3 regions of the Peribacillus sp. TH27 genome follow, and region 2 is predicted to be linked to each of the others. Evidence: riboswitches for the same ligand, from Rfam matches in the RefSeq annotation. Region 2 holds a riboswitch; each other region holds the start of a gene.
The links. A riboswitch is a leader RNA that binds a small molecule or an ion and turns the genes downstream of it on or off. The one in region 2 is predicted to bind cobalamin.

Region 1: linked by a shared signal. The riboswitch ahead of nikA (nickel ABC transporter substrate-binding protein) and the one ahead of JFU24_RS17020 (ABC transporter substrate-binding protein) in region 2 are both predicted to bind cobalamin.
Region 3: linked by a shared signal. The riboswitch ahead of JFU24_RS10235 (hypothetical protein) and the one ahead of JFU24_RS17020 (ABC transporter substrate-binding protein) in region 2 are both predicted to bind cobalamin.

What each region holds. Positions count from the first base shown of each region.
Region 1 is NZ_JAEKEV010000002.1:693,919-700,482, forward strand. Features, by position in the region: gene nikC (nickel transporter permease) at 1-682, opposite strand, end outside; gene nikB (nickel ABC transporter permease) at 685-1,623, opposite strand; gene nikA (nickel ABC transporter substrate-binding protein) at 1,660-3,291, opposite strand; cobalamin riboswitch at 3,447-3,635, opposite strand; gene JFU24_RS31205 (Spo0E family sporulation regulatory protein-aspartic acid phosphatase) at 4,264-4,389, shown strand; gene JFU24_RS04795 (ABC transporter substrate-binding protein) at 4,906-5,994, opposite strand; gene JFU24_RS30995 (acyl-CoA dehydrogenase family protein) at 6,077-6,564, opposite strand, start outside.
Region 2 is NZ_JAEKEV010000002.1:3,249,910-3,256,473, reverse strand. Features, by position in the region: gene JFU24_RS17025 (FecCD family ABC transporter permease) at 1-607, opposite strand, end outside; gene JFU24_RS17020 (ABC transporter substrate-binding protein) at 570-1,538, opposite strand; cobalamin riboswitch at 1,717-1,893, opposite strand; gene JFU24_RS17015 (polysaccharide deacetylase family protein) at 1,981-2,844, opposite strand; gene JFU24_RS17010 (ABC transporter ATP-binding protein) at 2,972-3,814, opposite strand; gene JFU24_RS17005 (FecCD family ABC transporter permease) at 3,811-4,809, opposite strand; gene JFU24_RS17000 (ABC transporter substrate-binding protein) at 4,824-5,954, opposite strand; gene JFU24_RS16995 (hypothetical protein) at 5,951-6,564, opposite strand, start outside; gene JFU24_RS16990 (hypothetical protein) at 6,562-6,564, opposite strand, start outside.
Region 3 is NZ_JAEKEV010000002.1:1,823,593-1,830,156, reverse strand. Features, by position in the region: gene JFU24_RS10240 (MBL fold metallo-hydrolase) at 546-1,373, shown strand; cobalamin riboswitch at 1,471-1,670, shown strand; gene JFU24_RS10235 (hypothetical protein) at 1,938-2,168, shown strand; gene JFU24_RS10230 (hypothetical protein) at 2,206-2,394, opposite strand; gene JFU24_RS10225 (YheE family protein) at 2,491-2,694, opposite strand; gene JFU24_RS10220 (YheC/YheD family endospore coat-associated protein) at 2,756-3,952, opposite strand; gene JFU24_RS10215 (YheC/YheD family endospore coat-associated protein) at 3,949-5,316, opposite strand; gene JFU24_RS10210 (YheC/YheD family endospore coat-associated protein) at 5,320-6,390, opposite strand; gene JFU24_RS10205 (YheC/YheD family endospore coat-associated protein) at 6,407-6,564, opposite strand, start outside.

The DNA.
Region 1 (6,564 bases), 2.6 Mb from region 2:
ACTCTGCATCTGGAGGCTGTATGCCAAGACCTAGAAAAGAGAGACCAGAAATTGCCAAAATAACTCCTCCGATGTCCATAAAGATTAATACAACAACTTGAGAGATGATGGCAGGTAAGATATGTTTGATGATAATGCTACTCCTTGGTGTCCCGCATATTTTGGCTGCTAAGACAAAGTTTTGCTCCTTTACACTAAGTACCATACCTCGAATGACGCGTGCATAAAAAACCCATTGGACAAGCACCATCGCCAAAATCAGATTGCCAAGACTCGGTCCTAAAATTCCGACTAAAGCAAGGGACAGAAGAAAGCTTGGGAATGCCATGAGTATGTCACACATTCTCATGAAGAGATAATCAACCTTCCCCCCTATAAAGCCTGCATAAATACCAAGTGGGATACTAATAATCATCATTAATCCCATGACAAGGAAAGCTGTTCCCAACGAGGTTCGTGTTCCATAGATTAATCGGGACAAAATACATCTCCCTAAATGATCAGTCCCCAATGGAAACTGAGAGGAGGGCCCTTGCAGCTTCTGAACGATATCAATCAAGTTCGGATCATTAGGAGCCAAAAAAGGAGCAAAAAGAGCCAATACTGTCAGGAAGGAAATAATCATGATGCTGATCATCATGAGCTTATGTGTCATCAGCTTTCGTTTCACGTTTTGCACCACTCTTATTTCTCTCCCTCCCAGCGTATACGAGGATCCAGGAAAGAATATGTAAGATCCACAAGAAGATTACAGACCACAAAGATCACGCCCATAAATAATACACACCCCTGAATCATCGGATAATCTTGATTTAATATAGATGTGACAAATAACTGTCCCATGCCGGGCCAAGCAAAAATTGTTTCAACAATAACCGCTCCGCTTAGCATGTTACCGAAGCTCATGCCAAGTCCAGTTACCACAGGTAGTAAGGACTTTTTTAAGACATGCCTGATAACGATTAGTCTTTGACGCAACCCTCTCGCTCTAGCATAAACAACAAATGGCTCATTCAAATTTCCCAGCATGCTAGCCCGAAGCAATCGCATATACGTACCTATATACGCAAAAGCCAATGTCAAGGAAGGAAGCACTAGATGAGCCAAAGTCCCCCTTCCCAATACAGGAAATAAATCTAACTTTACTGATAAAAAATAGATCAAGAGAAAGCCAAGCCAAAAGGTTGGCATAGAGACACTTACAAAGGCTAGTATTCTGCTAAACTGATCAACAAATTTCCCCTTGTAAATAGCAGAAATCATTCCTAAGGGTAAACTAATAAAAACAATAAAGATAAGCGAAGCAATTGTTAATTGAACTGTTGGGAAGAAATGTACCACAATTTCTTCCCATACAGAGTTATTGGACACATAAGACATCCCTAAATCCAATTGCAACACTTTTCCCAGCCACTCAAAATACTGGACATATAAAGGCTTGTTTAATCCAAGCTCAACTCGAAGGGCTGCCACTGTCTCATCCGTAGGAGGTATATGTGACGCCCTTAAGTAAGCTACTGCCGGATCTCCAGGAATTAAGTGAAGCAAGATAAAAGTGATGAGCGAAATTCCTAATAAAATTGGAATTAAACTTGTGAGACGTTTAAAAATAAACCAACTCATGTAGCACTCCTTAAGTTGTTTTTAAGTATCCCCACTTCAATTAACGTCAATTGAAGTTAAAGGGACCTCAGCTTCTTGAGGTAAAAAATCTACTCCACTAATGTTTTTTTGATACACTGCTATATTAGACTGATAAGATATCGGTAAATAAATTGCTTGTTCGTGCAATGTCGTTAATATTTCTGAATACAGTATTTTTCTCTCTTCTTCGTCTGTAGTTAATAATACTTTCTTAATTTTCTGGTCTATTTCTTTTTTTACTGGCAACCCTAATTGAGCGTTATAATCTGGACCACCATTTTCCGTATTTGTCGTCATAGAAGCTAAATAGGAATGTGGATCAAATGGTACAGCCCAAGTAGATGTAAATAATAAATCAAATTCACCTTGAAATGCATTTGTCCAAAAAGTATTAGTTTCTTGACTAGTCAACTTAACATCTATTCCTAGCTTTCTAAAATCACCTTGGGTAAATTCTGCGATTGACTTTTGGATGTTGTCTGTACTATTAAACAGTAATTCCAATTGCAATTCTTTTCCGTCTTTTTCTCTAAATGGTTTCCCCTTCACTTGTTTCCATCCGGCTTCATCCAATAACTGTTTTGCTTTTTCTGCATCATATTCATATGGCTTTATATTAATTTTCGTGTATGGCAAAGTAGGTGGAAACAAAGTATCAGCCTTTTTTTCCATACCATAAAAGATCTTATCAATAACAGCCTGTTTATTAAAAGCATGTTGGAGAGCTAACCGAACTTTAAGGTCTTTAGTCGCTTCTCTGTTTGAATTAAGAAGAAGCGTTCTTGTAGCTGTAGGTTCTGACAATTTGGTTTCATATTGCCCTGAATTCTTCAAAAATTGGAATGAATCTTGGCTTATGACTCCGTTTCCAAAAATAAAGTCGAGTTCTTTTTTCTCAAAAGCTAATACTCTTGACTCACCGTCAGTAATGACTTTAACAACCACCTTATCTACTTTAGGTTTAGTACCCCAATACTGTTCATTCCTTTTAAAAACTGCAAACTCATTTTTCTTATATTCGCTTAATACCCACGGTCCTGTGCCAATCGGAGACTTGAGTCCGTCCTTAAATGTGTTTTGACTGTCAGGAAAAGCAGCTTCTCCTACAAATCTCAACGGTCTGATGTAAGTTAGTTCTTGAAGAGTTGGATAATACGCGTTGTTCAAAATAAGTTTAAATGTATATTCATCTATTATTTCAGTACCTTTGATTTGGTTAATTAATTCCACCCATTCATGTTGTTTGCGATTATCTAAAATGGTATCAAAGTTTTTCTTAACGATTGCAGCATTAAAGAGGGAACCATCGGAAAATTTAACATCTTTCCTCAGATGGAATATATATTCTTTTCCATCTTTCGATATATCCCAGCTCTCTGCAAGCCAAGGCTGAATTTCTCCGCCTTCACCGTAATAAACTAGGGATTCATATACCATAGCCTGGGAAAAAAACTCATTCGGAAAATATGTGTGTGGATTTAAGTCACCTATATCCCCAGGCCATGAAAAAGTAACAACTTTTTGTTTATCTTTATTTGATGTATTTTCTTGATCTATTGTTGTGTTGCTGCAACCAGTAACAAAAATTGTGAAAATTACTAGTAGTCCAACAAAAGAATGGAATAAACTAGACCGTAGTAAAAACATGTTTTCTCACCTTCAATTATGGAATTTTATCTATTTGAAAAATCACGAAATATAAAAAAGCATTTCCAACCAGATTTAACGGTCAGAAATGCTTATAATTTAAGAACAAATTCGTCTTCTAGCACTCTAACACCTCCCTATCTCCCGTAGGTTTAACAGCATTTTTAGAACGGGCAGGTTTTCTGACTTAGGTTCATCATCTCCATGCGTCTTCCCGGATATTATCCAGTGACTTTCTTGCATAGGACTCACCATTACAGCGGCGGGACCGTGCCGGATTTTGCACCGGCTTCCCTTTTAAATATTCGCTTTTAAACGAATATACCCATTCCAATACTATATGAAATTTTCCCTCATCTTCATAGTAAATAATAGAGCTTGTCTATCCTAAAATTATTTTGTCGAAACCATTTGTTACTTCTTAACACTTTATTAGTTTCATCTCTAAGTAATTTTTGATAAACCCAGCTACTAATCCTATCCATCTAGCAATAAACGAAATACAGTTAGTAAAAAGGAGAATAAAGAGGTTCTCTTTAAAATTCAACAAATATTAAATTCTCCTAAATTATACAGTTTTACGAATACAACTCTCTCAAAATGGAGATATTCACTATATGAAAATAAAATCAAAAAAAGTTTACCTAATACAAATTATATTCTTTATTGCAAATTTATGCTATATCAAATTAAAGTCCTGATGTTTTTTAACGGCTCGTTATGTATGGAAGTAATAATTTTATATGAATAGTTATCTGTAATTACATATATCGAATGATAGTGAGGAAGATTTGTATTGCTCCCGCCAGAATTTGTTTACTTTTAATAAGTAAATACTTACTATAATATTTAAAATCATCCTAATTTATGTAATAATAAATATACTACAATAAAGGAAAGGTTTTGAGGGGATTTTCGTTGGAAAGTATGGAACTGCTACATAATAAAATAGATACAATGAGGAAATAATTAATAAATACAGCCTTGAAACATGGATTCACCTCACCAAAAACATTACATTTGAGCCAAGAACTTGATGAACTCTTGAATATACTTGTGCATGAACAGGAGTCGCTAACTCCAATAGGCCTTCAATAAGATGTAAGGGTGCTTCTCCACTAAGAGTAGGCTTGAAGCCTGATTGATCATATTTTCTCCTTTCTACCATAGGGCTTCATGGTTCAATAGCGGGAAAACAGTTGGATCCCTACTTAAAAAGTTCATGAAAAGAATTGATTTCCTTTCTGTTTTTTAAAACATATTAACTCCTACTGAAGAGAACGGATTTATACGTTTTATCATCTATCATCCGTACATAAAAAACATATGCAAATATCATTCATTAAGGTAGTGGTAGTGCAGCTGGAAGAAAGCAAAAACTCCCCTCTTTTCTTGTGAGGAGAGCTTAGCTTGCATATTGAGGTCCTTTATTGGATAGAGTACGCGAATACAATTGAATATTAGGAAATGCACACCATTATCCATATTTAAGAAAAGTGATTATAAATAAAATCTCTAATTGAAGAACCTTAGCTAGAGTTGCTTCAAACGTTACAAGGTTGCCTATTGCCATACTAGAAACCTATCGAAAATATAGAGAGCCTCTTAAAACATTTATTTTAATAGTTTTCCAAGTTCAGGCGTTACTTCTTTTGACCACCTGTCTGTCCATTCACTTCGGATTTCAGCTAACTTCTTAACATCAGGCTTATATGTCTTATCTGATTCTTTTAGTCCAATGACGCTTTCGTATTTCTCAGGTAGCTTCATACCTTTAAGAACAGGATAGAATCCTGCTTCTGCAGATGTTTTTTGTGATTCCTCACTAATTAAGTAGTTAATAAAATCAATTGCTTCTTGTTGATTTGGAGAATTTTTCACCAACGTTGCACTAAAGGCGTGCATATATACTCCTTCTTTTGGCACGACCATTTTCAAAGGTAAACCAGAATTTACTGCTAGGTCAGCAATTACATAGCTTCCCATTACAGTAACATCGGCTGCCCCTTGTTGAATAGCGGGCATCATCTGAGTAGAATTTTTATAAAAAGTAGAGGAATATCCGGCTAGTTCCTTTGCCTTTTTTAACCCAGGTTCTAAGTTATCTATACTACCTCCGTTGGCCAACGCAAAAGAATATAGGGTGTTAAAGCCCCAGTCGTTAGAAATATCAGCAAATGCTGTTTTCCCCTTATATGCAGGACTCGCTAGGTCATTCCAAGATTCTATTGGCTTGATTTTATTCTTTTTAAAAGATTCTGTGTTGTATGCAGGAGCATTAACAAGACCAAATGCAGGTGCGGCAACATTATCTATAGCTATAAAACGAGAATCAACATTTTTTAAGTTAGGCACCTTTGTTTCATCAATGACTTCAACAAGCCCTTTTTCATTTGCACGAGGTACATCTAATGGAACAAAGAAAGCAATATCAATTTGAGGAGCTTTTTTCTGTAATTCTACTTTTGAAAGAATCTCACCTGATAAACCAGCAATATAATTGATTTCAATGCCAGTTTCTTCTTTGAATTTCGGTGCAATTTCTTCACGAATTATTTTCTCGATTTTTCCACCATTGCCGGCAATAGTGATTTTTTTTGTAGTTCCTTCCCCTGAGGCACCGGTTGATTTTTGTGGTGTGGGGGCACAGCCAGACATAGCAGCCAGCATCAATACTACAAGCAAGCTAAGAATCTTTTTCATCTTTCATTCCTCCTTGTTTTGGATGTTTAGTCGAAAGTAATTTTTTGAAATCGCTTTCATTTATATCATTTCTACTACACTGTTAAACAATCTTACTGTTCATCGAAGTAATTAACGCCCATAAATTATCCGCCCCTGAACTTAAAACTTCCTCACCCAGTTTTTGAGACCAAAAATCCTCATTTCCAAACTCATCACGCCATGACCAAAGTCTTCTAGTGCTATGTTGCAAAGAATGTTCATCCGTAAAACCCATTGCACCATGAATTTGATGTGCAATGGGTACCCCAAGACTGGCAGCATCCCCTACTCTAATTTTAGCTATCATGATTTGTTTTTCTCCATCTTCTGCTATAAACGCCTTGATTGCTAAATCAGTAACCGCTTTTGCTGCGGAAACTTCACCTGCTAAAATTGCTATCTGTTGCTGCACGGCTTGAAATTTCGCTATTTGTCTTCCAAATTGTTCTCGTTCAGTTGAATACGCAACGCTAAGTTCTAAAACTCTTTCTAGCGCCCCAGTCATTTGAACGGAACGAACTAATGCACCTAAATACAATATCTTATCTT
Region 2 (6,564 bases):
CCATCAGCCATCCGATGATTTGTCTTAATTCCTCGCCCGTCAACGCAATCATTAATGAGATGAAGGCACTTAAAAACGAGCTGAAAATGATTCCGGTTAAAATAATTGTTTCTACTTTCATCGATCGATCCATTTTTCTCGCAAAAGTTAGCACACAGAAAATCGTAAGCAATGAAAACATAATACTTAACGCCGGTAGGGTATATAAACCGATCAACGGCAATGATATATTCAAAAACAATGTCAATACAGCGCCTACTGATGCTCCTGATGAAATCCCTAATGTGTAGGGGTCAGCAAGCGGGTTCCTGAGCAGTCCCTGAAAGGCTGCCCCGGCAATCGCAAGCGAAGCCCCAACCAAACCTGCAAGTAATACACGTGGCAGGCGGATGTTCATTACGATATTCGTCAGCATCACATCTGGCTCAACTGAGATTGGTAAATGAAAAAATTCCTTGCCGATAATTTGTATAAGCGCGGGAATCGGTACTGACACCGAACCAAAGGAAATGCCAATCGTCATTGCGAAAAGCAAAAACAATAACGCAATCAAATAAGCAAACGCCCACTTAGTTGTCAAATAGGTTCGGATAGACTGATTTGGCAAGTTCCTCTACTCCCTCTATTAAGCGTGGACCAGAACGGGTCACTAAGTCAGAATGGACATCAAAGACTTGACCATCCTTAACAGCAGCTACATCTTCCCATCCTTTTCGGCCCGTCACTTCACTGATTGGATCTTTTGTATAATAACCATATGTTGTAATAATGACATCCGGATTTGCAGCAATCATAGACTCTTCGTCAATTTTCGCCCACCCGTCCAATTCGGCTGCTGCATTTTTCGCTGAAATTATGTTAAGCATTTCATTCATGAATGTATTTTTTCCAGGTGTATAAATATCCGGTGATGGCGAAACCTCTACTAGAACGGTTTTTCTTTCCTCATCCTTAACGGATTTAGCTTTTTCCTGAATTTTCTTCAGTTTCATTTTCATATTCGCAACGATTTCTTTTGCCTTATCATGTTCTCCCGTTGCCTGTCCAATCATATCAATAGACTCATACACTTCGTCAAAGCTTTGTGCATCATTGACTACAAGGACATCTATTCCAGCATCCTTAAGCTGCTGCAATCCCTCATTCGAATTATGGGCACTGGATGCATGAGCAAGAACAAGATCAGGCTTTAAGGAAACGATTAACTCCGTGTTCATTTCCATTCCGCCAACTTTTTCAATTTCTTTCGTTTCTTCCGGGTAATTATCATTGTCGGATACACCAACAACCTTTTTACCCAAACCAAGTGCAAAGACCACTTCTGTATTACTTGGTATCAATGTAACAATTTTCTTTGGTTGTTCTTCTATCGTTACTTTTTCACCCGTTGCATCTTTTATCGTAATCGGGAAAGCTTGGTTTTCAGTATGATTCGTTTGTTGCTTTTCTTTCGTTCCTTCTTTTGATGTATCATTGCAACCAACCATCATACCTGCAGTTAGTAACATCACTAGAATCAGACCATAGATTTTCTTCATTTTACATCCCCCACAATCTTTTAATTCAATTTCCGACCACCTAAAGAAAACGCACCCTGAAGTGAAGAAGCGAATTTCAAAACAAAAGCATCTCCCGTCAAACGGAAGATGCTTGTATGGCAACAATATAATTACGGACTCAGAAGGTCTGCCACACACCTTCCCATCCGCGTAGGTTACAGGTGTACGAATCTTGGCAGGTCTCCTGGCTAATGGTCATCGTCAACGGCACCTTCCCATATCTCACATACAGTGGTACACAGCCGCTAACTCCCATTTACAGTGGCGGGACCGCGTTGGTATTTCACCAACTTCCCTTTTAAGTCATTAAGACACCAAATCGTTCATATGTATATAATTTTCACTGCTTTTCATTATACACTATGTAAGAAATGATTATTATATGATTTTTCAGACTGATTCCGAAATACCTTGTCTTCAATTAATAACGTGATGCATTTTCAATCAGCGCTGCAAATCCATCGACTGATAATCCGGGTGAAATCCGAACTCGGTGCAGTGCATGCATCCCTTGGTCCCTTGAAGCTCCACCAGCTTCGGTGGTTACTGCCATCTTGTATCCAGCTTCTTCTGACAACCTAAGGCTCTCCTCGTTATACCGACCAACAGGATATGAAAGTACTGTCGTGTCCTGTTGGAGAATACGATCGAATAAATCCTTTGACTGTACCATTTCAGCTTCCTGCTGCCCTACCGTCATACGGTTAAGCTCAAGATGGTTGATAGTATGACTTTCAATAGAAATCCCATTCTCGCTCATCTCCACCATTTGTTCTTCCGTCAGGTGATGACTTTTTTCAATAGATTTCCCGATCATAAAAACAGTAGCTTTCATATTATATTCTTTTAATATAGGAAAAGCCTCCGTGTAATTATCTGTATAGCCATCATCAAAAGTAAGCCAGACACACTTTTCACTTGGCATCCGATTTTCCGTTAAAACAAGAAATGCTTCCCTAGGGGATAATGTATAGTAATCATTCTCCCGAAGCCAGTTCATTTGTGATTGAAATTCCTCTCTTGGTACCCGAAGGTTATTACCTTCAGAAATACTATGATACATCAATATTGGAAGTTGAACCGTGGACTCGGCTCTTATCCAGTTTCTCGTATCGATCTGTTCAGGATATAATCTGTCCTCCGAATTCTGCCCGACGTCATTCTCCGCTGCTGCAACCACTTCAATGTTATCTTCCGCAATCGGTGCAGCCGTCTTTGTACCTATATTCTCTAAAACCCCTTGTGAGCATGAAGGCAAAATTAAAATTCCCAGCAATGCTACCATCAATAAAACTCTGTATTTTCCCACTATCATTCTCCTAATTTTTTCTAGCATAATAGTACCAGAAAACTAGTAAATAATAAAGTATTCCATTTAGCGAAAAAAAAGGCAACCCGGTGGCTGCCTTTTTTTAACTAGTAAATCGACAAGTATTTTGATCACGCGGAATGCCTAAATCTTTCGGCACCATCGTTTCAATAAAAAAGTTCTCATCTTCTTCATAAATAATCTTCTTCATTTCAATTCCGAAGTATTCCTTCATCCGGGATTCTGTCATGACTTCCTGGACTTCTCCGTAAACGACCGGCTTTTGTTTGGCTGTCATTAACACATGGTCAGCAAGGAAAAACGCATGGTTTGGGTAATGCGTGTTTATGATACAAGAGATTTTCTTTTCTTGTGACAAACGCTTTAATGTCTGTAAAATCACAACCTGCTTTTGAACATCAAGATGGGATTCCGGTTCATCGAGAATGAGCACTTCCGGGTCTGATACCAGCGTACGTGCAATCAACGCTAGTTGCAACTCACCACCACTGACTGTATTGCAGGACTTCCCAGCAAGATGGCCAATCCCTACAGTTTCCAGGGCTAGGTGAGCGGCTTCACGGTCCTTCACGGAAGGCTGGGCAAGCGCACTGATGTATGGGGCTCTTCCCATAATGACCAATTCTTCGAGTGTAAAACCAAATACCATTTTATGCGCCTGCGGAACATAACCAATCCGTTTCCAGACGGTTTTGCGTGAAAGCGAAGGAAGCGGCTTTCCATCAATGAGCGTTTGACCTTTTTTCCAGTCCAGAAGACCTGTGATGCATTTTAACATCGTTGTCTTTCCTGCACCGTTTGGTCCTAGTATCGCCATTATCTCTCCGTCATTCAGCGAAAAGTTAATGTCTGTTTGGTAAAGGTAAGGAACTTCTTCTTTTTTCCGAGCATAAAAGTAATTTCCTCCCTGCACCTCAATTCTCATGACCAGCCACCTCCTGTTTTTCTAAGCAATATTGCGAAAAATGGTGCACCTATAATTGCCGTCAAGATTGAGAGTGGAATTTCTGTAGCCGTTACCGAGCGAGCCAGATTATCAATCAACAATAAATAGGCTCCACCGATTGAAAGAGATACTGGTAAGACTAGTTGATTGTTATTACCAACTAGCATTCTTGCAACGTGAGGAATAATTAACCCAACCCAGCCAATGATACCGCCTATCGCAACTGAGGCAGCAGTAATAAGTGTTGCGCCAAAAATAACTGTCCATTTCAAACGTGTTACTGGAATACCAAGTGATTTAGCTTCATCCTCAGGCAACGTCAATAAATTTATTCTCCAACGAAGGGAATATAGAATCAGAATGCCCACAAGGATAATCGGTCCCCCGATATACAAGTCCTTATATGTTGCCGTACCAAGACTTCCCATCAGCCAGTAAGTAATCGCTGGCAGTTTTGCTTCCGGGTCAGCGACGAATTTAATCAAGGAAATCAACGCCTGGAATAATGCCGATGTAACGACACCAGCCAGAACAAGCATGAAAACAGGTGAATCTTTTTTTCCGCTAATCACGAAGGTAAAGACGATTGCCGCTAGGCCGAAACCAAGTGCCATCACTTGTGTAGCGAAGCCATGACCTAGTAATAGAATCCCAAGGGAAGCCCCAAACCCGGCACCAGCCGAAACCCCAAGGATATCCGGACTAACCAACGGGTTGCCAAACATACCTTGGAATGAGGCACCTGCGATTGAAAGACCAGCACCTATTAACAAGGCAAGCAAAATACGCGGCAGGCGTATTTGCAGGACCACTGTTTCTTCCATCTGCGTCCAAGTATGGTCAATTGGAAGAAAAGTTGATAGTAATATCTTGATTTGAGTCCCTAAATCCATTCCGTAACGTCCAATGCTTAGAGACAAAATAACCATAGCAATTGGTAAAATCCAGAACAGGAGCGTTTTCCATTTTTTCATATTCATTCCCTACTTTACTGTTTTGCAGCATCAGAAGAAGGGTGCAGAATATTCTCTACTTGTTCTTCCGTTACATCGTAATCATAGAATTCTGAATAATAGTCTGTGATTTCTTTCTTCATATCATAGTCAAATAGTTCAGGATGATTTTTCTGTGCCATCCACTCCAACATAAGCGGCGCATCCCCACTTGGCGGGAACCATCTGTAAATACCCAGAGGAATTTTATAAACATTTCCTGCTTGCACAGCCTTTACCTGACTCCAGTCTTGACCTTCAAATACATTGTTTGTTAGGTCTTCAGGTTGTGTAGTTGAAAAGTTTGTAATGTAAATAATATCGGGATTCCACTTATAAATTTGCTCCATATTCACTTCTTTTGTTCCGGTAACTTCTTCTGCCGTAACGTCGTATGCTCCTGTTGCGTTTAGCCATTGATTACTAAAGAAGTTTTTACCGCCAACCATAATGCTTTTATCGCTGTGTTGGTATAGTATTAATGCTCTTGGCTTATCTTTCTCTTTGATACCATCCAATTTTTCATCCAACTCAGCTTGGACCTTTTTGCCTTTTTTCAAGAACATGTCCGTTCTCTCAGTTGTTCCAGTAATGTCACTCGTCACTTTCAACCAACTGTTAAAAGTCGCTAATGGTTCAGCTGCCGCTACATCAATAGCACTTAAGGCCACCACAGAAACGCCTGCATCCTCTAATTTATCAATAGATTTTTGATTCTGTGAGTTTTCAAAATAAAGCTGCGGATTGATTTTCAATAATTCTTCTACGTTCACTTCACCATTTTTAATAAACGACGTATCCGCTTTTAAAATATCCGGCGACATGTCAGCAAGAATGGAATTCTCCGCAGCATTATAAGCATTCGGATGTAATCCAACAACTTCCTTCGTTGAGTTTGTAGCTACATACCATGTAGAAAAGTATGGAAGAATACCACCAACCGCAATACGCTCGACTTTACCCGGTACAGTTACGTCACGGCCAAGCTGATCTTGAATGACTTTCTCCTCAGCCGTCGTTTGTTTTTCAGCTGTATCTCCTTTTGTTTCTTCCGCTGTATTGCCGCAGCCTGTAATCAAGGCTGCCACCACAGTTGTTGCCGCTAACATTGTCCATTTTTTCTTCATGATGTTCTCTCCCGTACTTCTTTTCTAAGCCATTTCGCCATCCCATGTAAAAATGGTTTGGATTGATCTATGAATCCTAATCCGATATGAAAGATTGGATCTAGTGTAGTAATAACTAATTCTCCGTTATATGACACGTCATCTGTATAAATAATTGAGCGGCCGTCCGGTGTATCCACTAGTGATTTTGCACCTTCCGGAACTTTGAACGTTCCATGATAATGCCATTTCATATCTGACAGACTTACATACTGATACAACGGATGATCTATATTATTAGCTGTTAACGGCAGGTCTCCTTGCTCTTTCACCCACCAACTAAAATCCACTTCTGAATTCTCCCAATATACTCCCGGAAGCCAATTGTCCAGTACTTCGCCGAAAACGACTAATCGTTTTCCTTCCTGAAGGAATTTAATGAAATACGATTGGTAACGTTTTAAAAGTAGTAGCGACATCCGATCATTAACAATTAGCGTGTCATATTGATTTAAGTCATAGGTATGTAGCTGCCGAATTTGGAGCACATCGTCATACATATAAGCGAACTCTTCCATTTGAAAGAAGCGATGATGAAAGCTGTAACCGTTATCTAAAATTGCTACTTTCA
Region 3 (6,564 bases), 1.4 Mb from region 2:
ATCTAGAATTGGATAATCATACCTTTTGGAATCGGGGTATTGTCACCATTGATCGTTAATGGTCGTAAAGCCATACTTTTTCATGATTTTTGTAAGATAAGCTTCGTTCTTTTTAGCAGCTTGTCGATTTTTTTTAATAATTACGTGAAGTTTTTGTCAGGAAAGTATTGTTTCAAAGTCTGTATCATGAATGCTTTAGCTTTTTTATCAACCAAGGTAATATTGATAGTTACTCAGCGTTAATGATTAGCCGTGAATTTTTTTATCGCCTAAACTTAAATACGGAGTACCCTTTCTTAACAACTTCCTTTTAACCGAAGCCAGATTTTTGCTGTTTCTTTTCTTAGTTGCATAATAGAATACCTTAAATCAATGACAATGGTTTCAAAAAGTGCCTTGATTCTACCGGAAAATATACTACGGGTCTTTGCTAGGAAAATACTATTTGCTTGTAAAAAGTATGGAGGGATATTACATTTATTGTAATGAACAAGGGGGAAATAGGATATTAAACTATTTTTATACAATTGATGAGGAGGGAAGCCATGCTAGAGATTAAAACGATAAATGATGTGGTTTGTGTACAAGGGACCCCTGAAGGAATAAAGTCGGGGATGAGTGTATATGTTTTTTTAACAGACGGCCTATTGATTGATACGGGAGCCCAAATTTTATTGGAAGAACTTATCCCTTTCTATGAATCAGCCGACTTCGATTTAGTGGCGCTAACGCATTATCATGAGGACCATACTGGCGGTGCGGCCTGGATACAGGAACATAAAAAAGTTCCCATGTATATTCATCCGATGTCGATTGATGTTTGTGCCAAGGATGCTGAATATCCTGATTATCGCAAAGCTTTTTGGGGAAGGAGAGACGGCTTCAAAGCTGAGCCGTTGGGGAGGACTGTTCATTCCCGTACCCAAACGTGGGAGCCAATCTTTACCCCAGGTCATGCTAAGGACCATATGGTGTATTTGAATCACAGTAATGGCATGCTGTTTTCAGGTGACCTATTCGTTACACCGAAAACAAAGCTTGTTTTACGGGAAGAATCTGTCCCTGTTATCATCGATTCCATAAATAGATTACTTCAATATGATTTTGGAGAGGTTTTTTGTTGTCATGCCGGTCATGTCCCTAATGGGAAGGAAATGTTTCAAAGAAAGCTCGACTATTTGGAAAACCTGCGTGGTGAAATTTTACGATTACATAATCAAGGCTTGGCAGTTCATGAAATCCAGCAAATTGTTTTGCCGAATCAATATCCGCTCATCGAGATATCTGGCCACGAATGGGATTCGGAGCATATTATCACATCGATATTAAAAGAAAAGATATTGATTAATAAGGATAATGGAGCGAAATACTAATTAGTGATTTTGTGTAATTGAAGAGGTGCTAATCAATTTCCTTTCAGAAGCACGCATTGTAATTTAAGGGATAATTTAATACATTTAAACTGAAAATTAAATACGTCTAGAAAAAGGTGCAGATAATATATTGAAGATTATCTGCTTAAAAGGGAAGTCCGGTTAGAATCCGGCGCTGTCCCGCAACTGTATATGAGAGCGATTCGAGTAATGCCACTGTCTTCTGCAAAAGGGGATGGGAAGGTTCGAAAAGCGATGATCATGAGCCAGGATACCTGCCTATTTTTAGCACAGCATCATAAACCTACGAGGATAGGAGGTGTTAAGTGCGAGAATTGACAAGAGCATGTTTTTCATTTTTTGAAAAATGGAAAATTCATGTTTGTTTTTTGTTATGTTTTCGTTTGCACTCTAACAACTTCTAATCGGGAAGTTGTTTTTTTATTTTTTTAGATGTAATCAGTTATAATAGTCGATTTTTTAACAAAATCATAAGGAAATCTCGTCTCTCTATGGAATAGGAGAAAAGTTTTCTTTATGAACAAAATTTAAGGGGGGTAATGCATGTTTGGAACAGTTAGATACTTTACGGATTTTTTAAAAGCTCAGATTATGTATAATTTTTCTGGGGAAAAAATGATTTCTTTAAGCGAAAATCATGCAAGGTTGAACAAGGAAATTAATGTGAAGGCAAAAAATTCAAAAGAAAAAGTAGAGTATTTACTTAATCTTGAAAAGGCTTATGGAATAATTAATAAGGAAATGTTCGGTCTAAAGGAGGAGTTGACAGTTTAATAAAAAGGAGCCACCTAAAGGAGGCTCCGGACACTAATTATTTATTCTTGTTTGGCTCGGTTTCATCATAAAAATCATGGGCTTCTTCAATGTTCTGAAGGTCAGCAGCTGCATAAACATTCCCGCCAGCCAGCCCTTCATTGATGTAACGGTCGATGTCTAAGAAAGCAGAGTTCTTGCCTTCATATTCGGTATCCTTCAAAAATGTGAATTCTTCTTTATCCAAAAGAAATCCCTCCTAACCTTTTTTATAGTGTAGGCAAAAGAGGGCTTTTTATTCTGAGTAAGTCCTCATGAATGAAATGAGGAGTTTAGCACTAACTTATTCATATACATGATAGACCATTAAGTCATGTATGATGCTTTTGAGCTTAGCTTCGTCTGTTTCTGAAGGGGGATTGGCAGTCCATTCTATGGACCCGTCTTTATGGTATAAGGCTTGGACGGCCTGCTTGTTAAAGTAAAAGGAAATTTTCCAACCTGGTAAATTTTTATGTAATGGTGCCCATTGAAAATGAGTAATCATATGTATAACCTCCATATAAGCTGTCTCTCATTTCATTATAATGGAAAACGGCAGATGGAGGTTATTTTCTCGTTTGATTTAATAAAGTTAATTCAATAAACAGGTTTTTCAAATGCAAGAGTCGGCTTGCTTCAATTTCTTCTTCATCAAATTGCATGGGTTTAGAGTTTACTTCGTAAATGAAGAGTGATCCTGTTGAATCTTCGCCAATATCAATAGAGAATTCCCCGAGAAAGCCGAATTTCTTCGAAAGAATCAGACCGCACTTTTGAGCAATGTACGCCAACTTCCGGTTTAAATTCCTCGATTGCAAGTTTTTGTAAGGGAAAAGTTTCCCGCCTCTTGGAGTATGGGTTGTGATTTCCTGGGTTTGTGACATCCGTACAGCCTTACCAGTAATTTTATAGAACCCATTTTCATAATGAACGAGAACTCGGTAATCATAACGATGTCCATTCAGTTTCTTTGGTATAACCGCGCGTTGGGCGAGATAGGCTCTTCTCATCAGTAGCATTTTTTTATGCTCCCAAAATGAGGAGAAATTTGGGAAGGATTCACTATGTTTTAGGCTATTAAACTGAAGAGTTTCATCAGGATTCTCGATTAGTGTGTAAATACCTTTCCCTTGGCTTCCTTTAGATGGTTTTAGGTAAATATGTCTGTGGGATTTTAAAAAAGCCCTCAGTCCATCGCAATCACCTAGGATAATTGTTGATGGAAGATGGTTGGTGAGGGAGCCATCTTCCATCAATGCTTCATACATCATATATTTATCTAAAAAACAAGGATTGAAAAGGTTCATACCATGATCTTGAAAGTAGTTGATAAGCCGTTGAAAATCCTCTGATGCCTCGAAGCCCCTTGAGGGAATTCGGTTATAAACTATATCGGGAAGCGGCATCTTAACCTCGATCCATTTGTTTGAAATGGAGGAAAAAAGGAAGCCTTTTACAGGGATGGAATGAAAGGTCTCAACCGTAAATACAAACACTAAAATCCCATGTTCCAACAAATATAGGGATAAATCCTGAAAAAGGGTCAAGTTTCCCCCTATTCCTGATTCCTTTTTGGGATTTGAAGAAGTTAAAATTCCGACGACGAGCATCCGGCTACCTGGAAAAATAGAAATAGGAATAAGTGTTTGATTATTTTGATTCTGTTTATAGTGTATTTCCTCTTTTTCCGCGCCGGCGAATAGTTGCATGCTTTCTTGGTCGTGGTACCAGCTTTCAGTTGGAATATCGTAAAAAATATTCATCTCTGCACACCGACAGCATTTGTAATGGTTTGTTCCGTAAGATAAATAGCATAATCAAGGCTGAGCTTTCTTGTTAGCAGCTCGAACTCTTTGAGTTTTGGATGGGAAAAGATTGAACGTCCTGGTTTAGAATTAGCTTCAAACATCCAAACTTGCCCTTTTTTATCTAATCCAAAATCAAAACCGATTTCTGCAATGATGCCATCTAAGTGCTCTTCAATACTTTCACTTAATATTAGGGCGGCTTCCGAAAGCTTTCGTTCGACTTCTTTCGCCTCATCATCATCACCATATAGCTCGGCAATCGTCTTGATGACACCTCCGCTTTTAATGTGGGTAGTAACGCTTCCAGCGCCGGCTATTTTTGCGGCGATTGCAGTTACCTGCCAAATTCCCTTGCTGTCCTTGTTCGTATGCACTCGGAAATCTACAGGTCGTTTTGAAGAACGAATTAATGGTATGCCCTGCTGCACAATGAGATTTTCAAGCGGTCGATTATGAAAGATGTGTTTAACAATGGATTCTAAAGTAGAAAACTTTTGCAATTTATTTTCCTGAGCATCATTTTTATAACGACAATAGTAGACATTTTCATGTTTATCATAAAGAATTTGGTGAATTCCAAGCCCAAGGCTGCCATGAATAGGCTTTATATAAACTTGGCGGTAATGAGAAAGCAGGGTTTCTACGACGGACAGAGATTGAAAAGGATACGTTTCCGGTAAAAAAGGAAGTGCCCGCTCATCCGCACATAACCGTTCATTTATATCCCATTTATTAAAAAAACCTGGATTGTACCAAGGAATTGTATACTCTTTTTGGAATTTCTGTTTCACTTCCTTAGGGCCATCCCGGTTTTCCGTCAAACGGTTAGGGAGCCGGTCATAGATGACATTTGGAAAAGGAAATTCGTTAATATTCCAGTCATCGTTCTCATAGACATAGCCCTTGATTGTTTCTTTTTCCCAATTGATTACATTTTCACCGAAAACAAAAGGGATACAGCCTGTTGTTTGGCTCAGAGAAAGGAGTTTTGAAAAAAAATCTGAACGTTCCCCGAGCGGTTTGTTTGAAATGCCGGTAAAACCTGATGAAAATATCCCGACGACTGGCCCAATATGAATGCTCTTACCGTATATAAATAGATGTAGAGGCATATCGACCTGAGTAAATATTAAAGATTCCGCGAGACTTTCTGACAGGACGATTGTTTGCTTGATTGCAGGATTTTGTTTAACAATGGCAGGACATGAATGCTGGCCAAAATATATTAATTCAATCTCTGCCAAATCTCCAAGCTCTGATGGATAGAAGAGAACGTTGCCGGGAGTATCGGCAATCTCGGCAGGATAAGTCTTTCTCACTCTCTATTCACCTGCTTTCTGAAGATGATCGGCTAAAAATTGGCTATATTGGAACGGTGCGCGATGGATATCCTTCATCGATTCAGGTTGAAGTGTTTGGATGATTTTCCTACCTGGTTTTGAGTTAATATCCATTATCCATATTTGCCCTTTTTTATCAATGCCTAGGTCGATTCCTAGCTCAAATAGCCTTTCAAAAACGGCTTCGGTTTCGACAGGTAAGGTACGGAGGATATGCTGGATTTTTTGTTCGGCAGCAATTGGAATAGATTCAGGATTTTTTTTGATGAAAGCCTCGAGCGAAATAGCTTCCCCACCAGTGGCTAAATTGGAGGTGATTCCATCTTGTTGTCCCAGGCGAATGCCTCTGCCGCGTTCCATCCACTGATTTTTTTCGTTTTTTTGAAGTAAAATTCGTAAATCGAACGGTTCCTTTTTCTGGTTGCAAAGTTCTAAATAAGGCTGACAAAGGTAACTATATCGATTTAATAAATGCTGCAGCCATTTGTTCAGTTGAGATTTAGAGTCAAATTTACGGTCGTATTTGGTGCCCTTTTTTGTCATGGACACCAATGTGCCGCCTTCGGTTTTTGTGAGAAGATAGATTCCCGTACCACCTGCTCCAAACTCTGGTTTGATAATAATTTTATCCAGACGTTCCAAATGCCCGCTGATTTCTTCAGGTGTGGTAACTTGAACGGTTTCTGGAAAAAATGCCTCTAGCAGGGGATGTTTTTTTAAAATTTGATAAACTTCCCACTTTCCTGGAAGGCCAAGGCCAAGGAAACTTGAGTTAACTTTTAACCAATTGATTTTATCGCGCATTTCCGTCGAAACACGAGATAAGCCATGGAAACAGCGGTCATATACAAAATCAGGGAGATCAAATGATTCAGAGCGCCATGTTTCCTTTTCGGCATCAAAACGTTCTCCTCGAACTTTCTTCACATCGATATCAATATTCTCGGGTGTGAATTTACATACATTCATATTAAATGATTTAGCTGCTTTTGCTATTTCAGTAAAATAATGATTTTCATGTGTATCTGACGTTGCCATTAATCCTATTAACACGTGCCAGCAACTCCTTTTATGGATGGTTTTCTCGGTCAAGAGTAAGCATAAATTCAACAATGGACTTTACTGATGGACGAAAGGTTTCATAGTTGCCCTGAAATTTTTTCGAAGGTTTCGAGTTCACTTCAATAATCCAAGGGTGTGTGTCAACATCAAGTGCTAAATCGATTC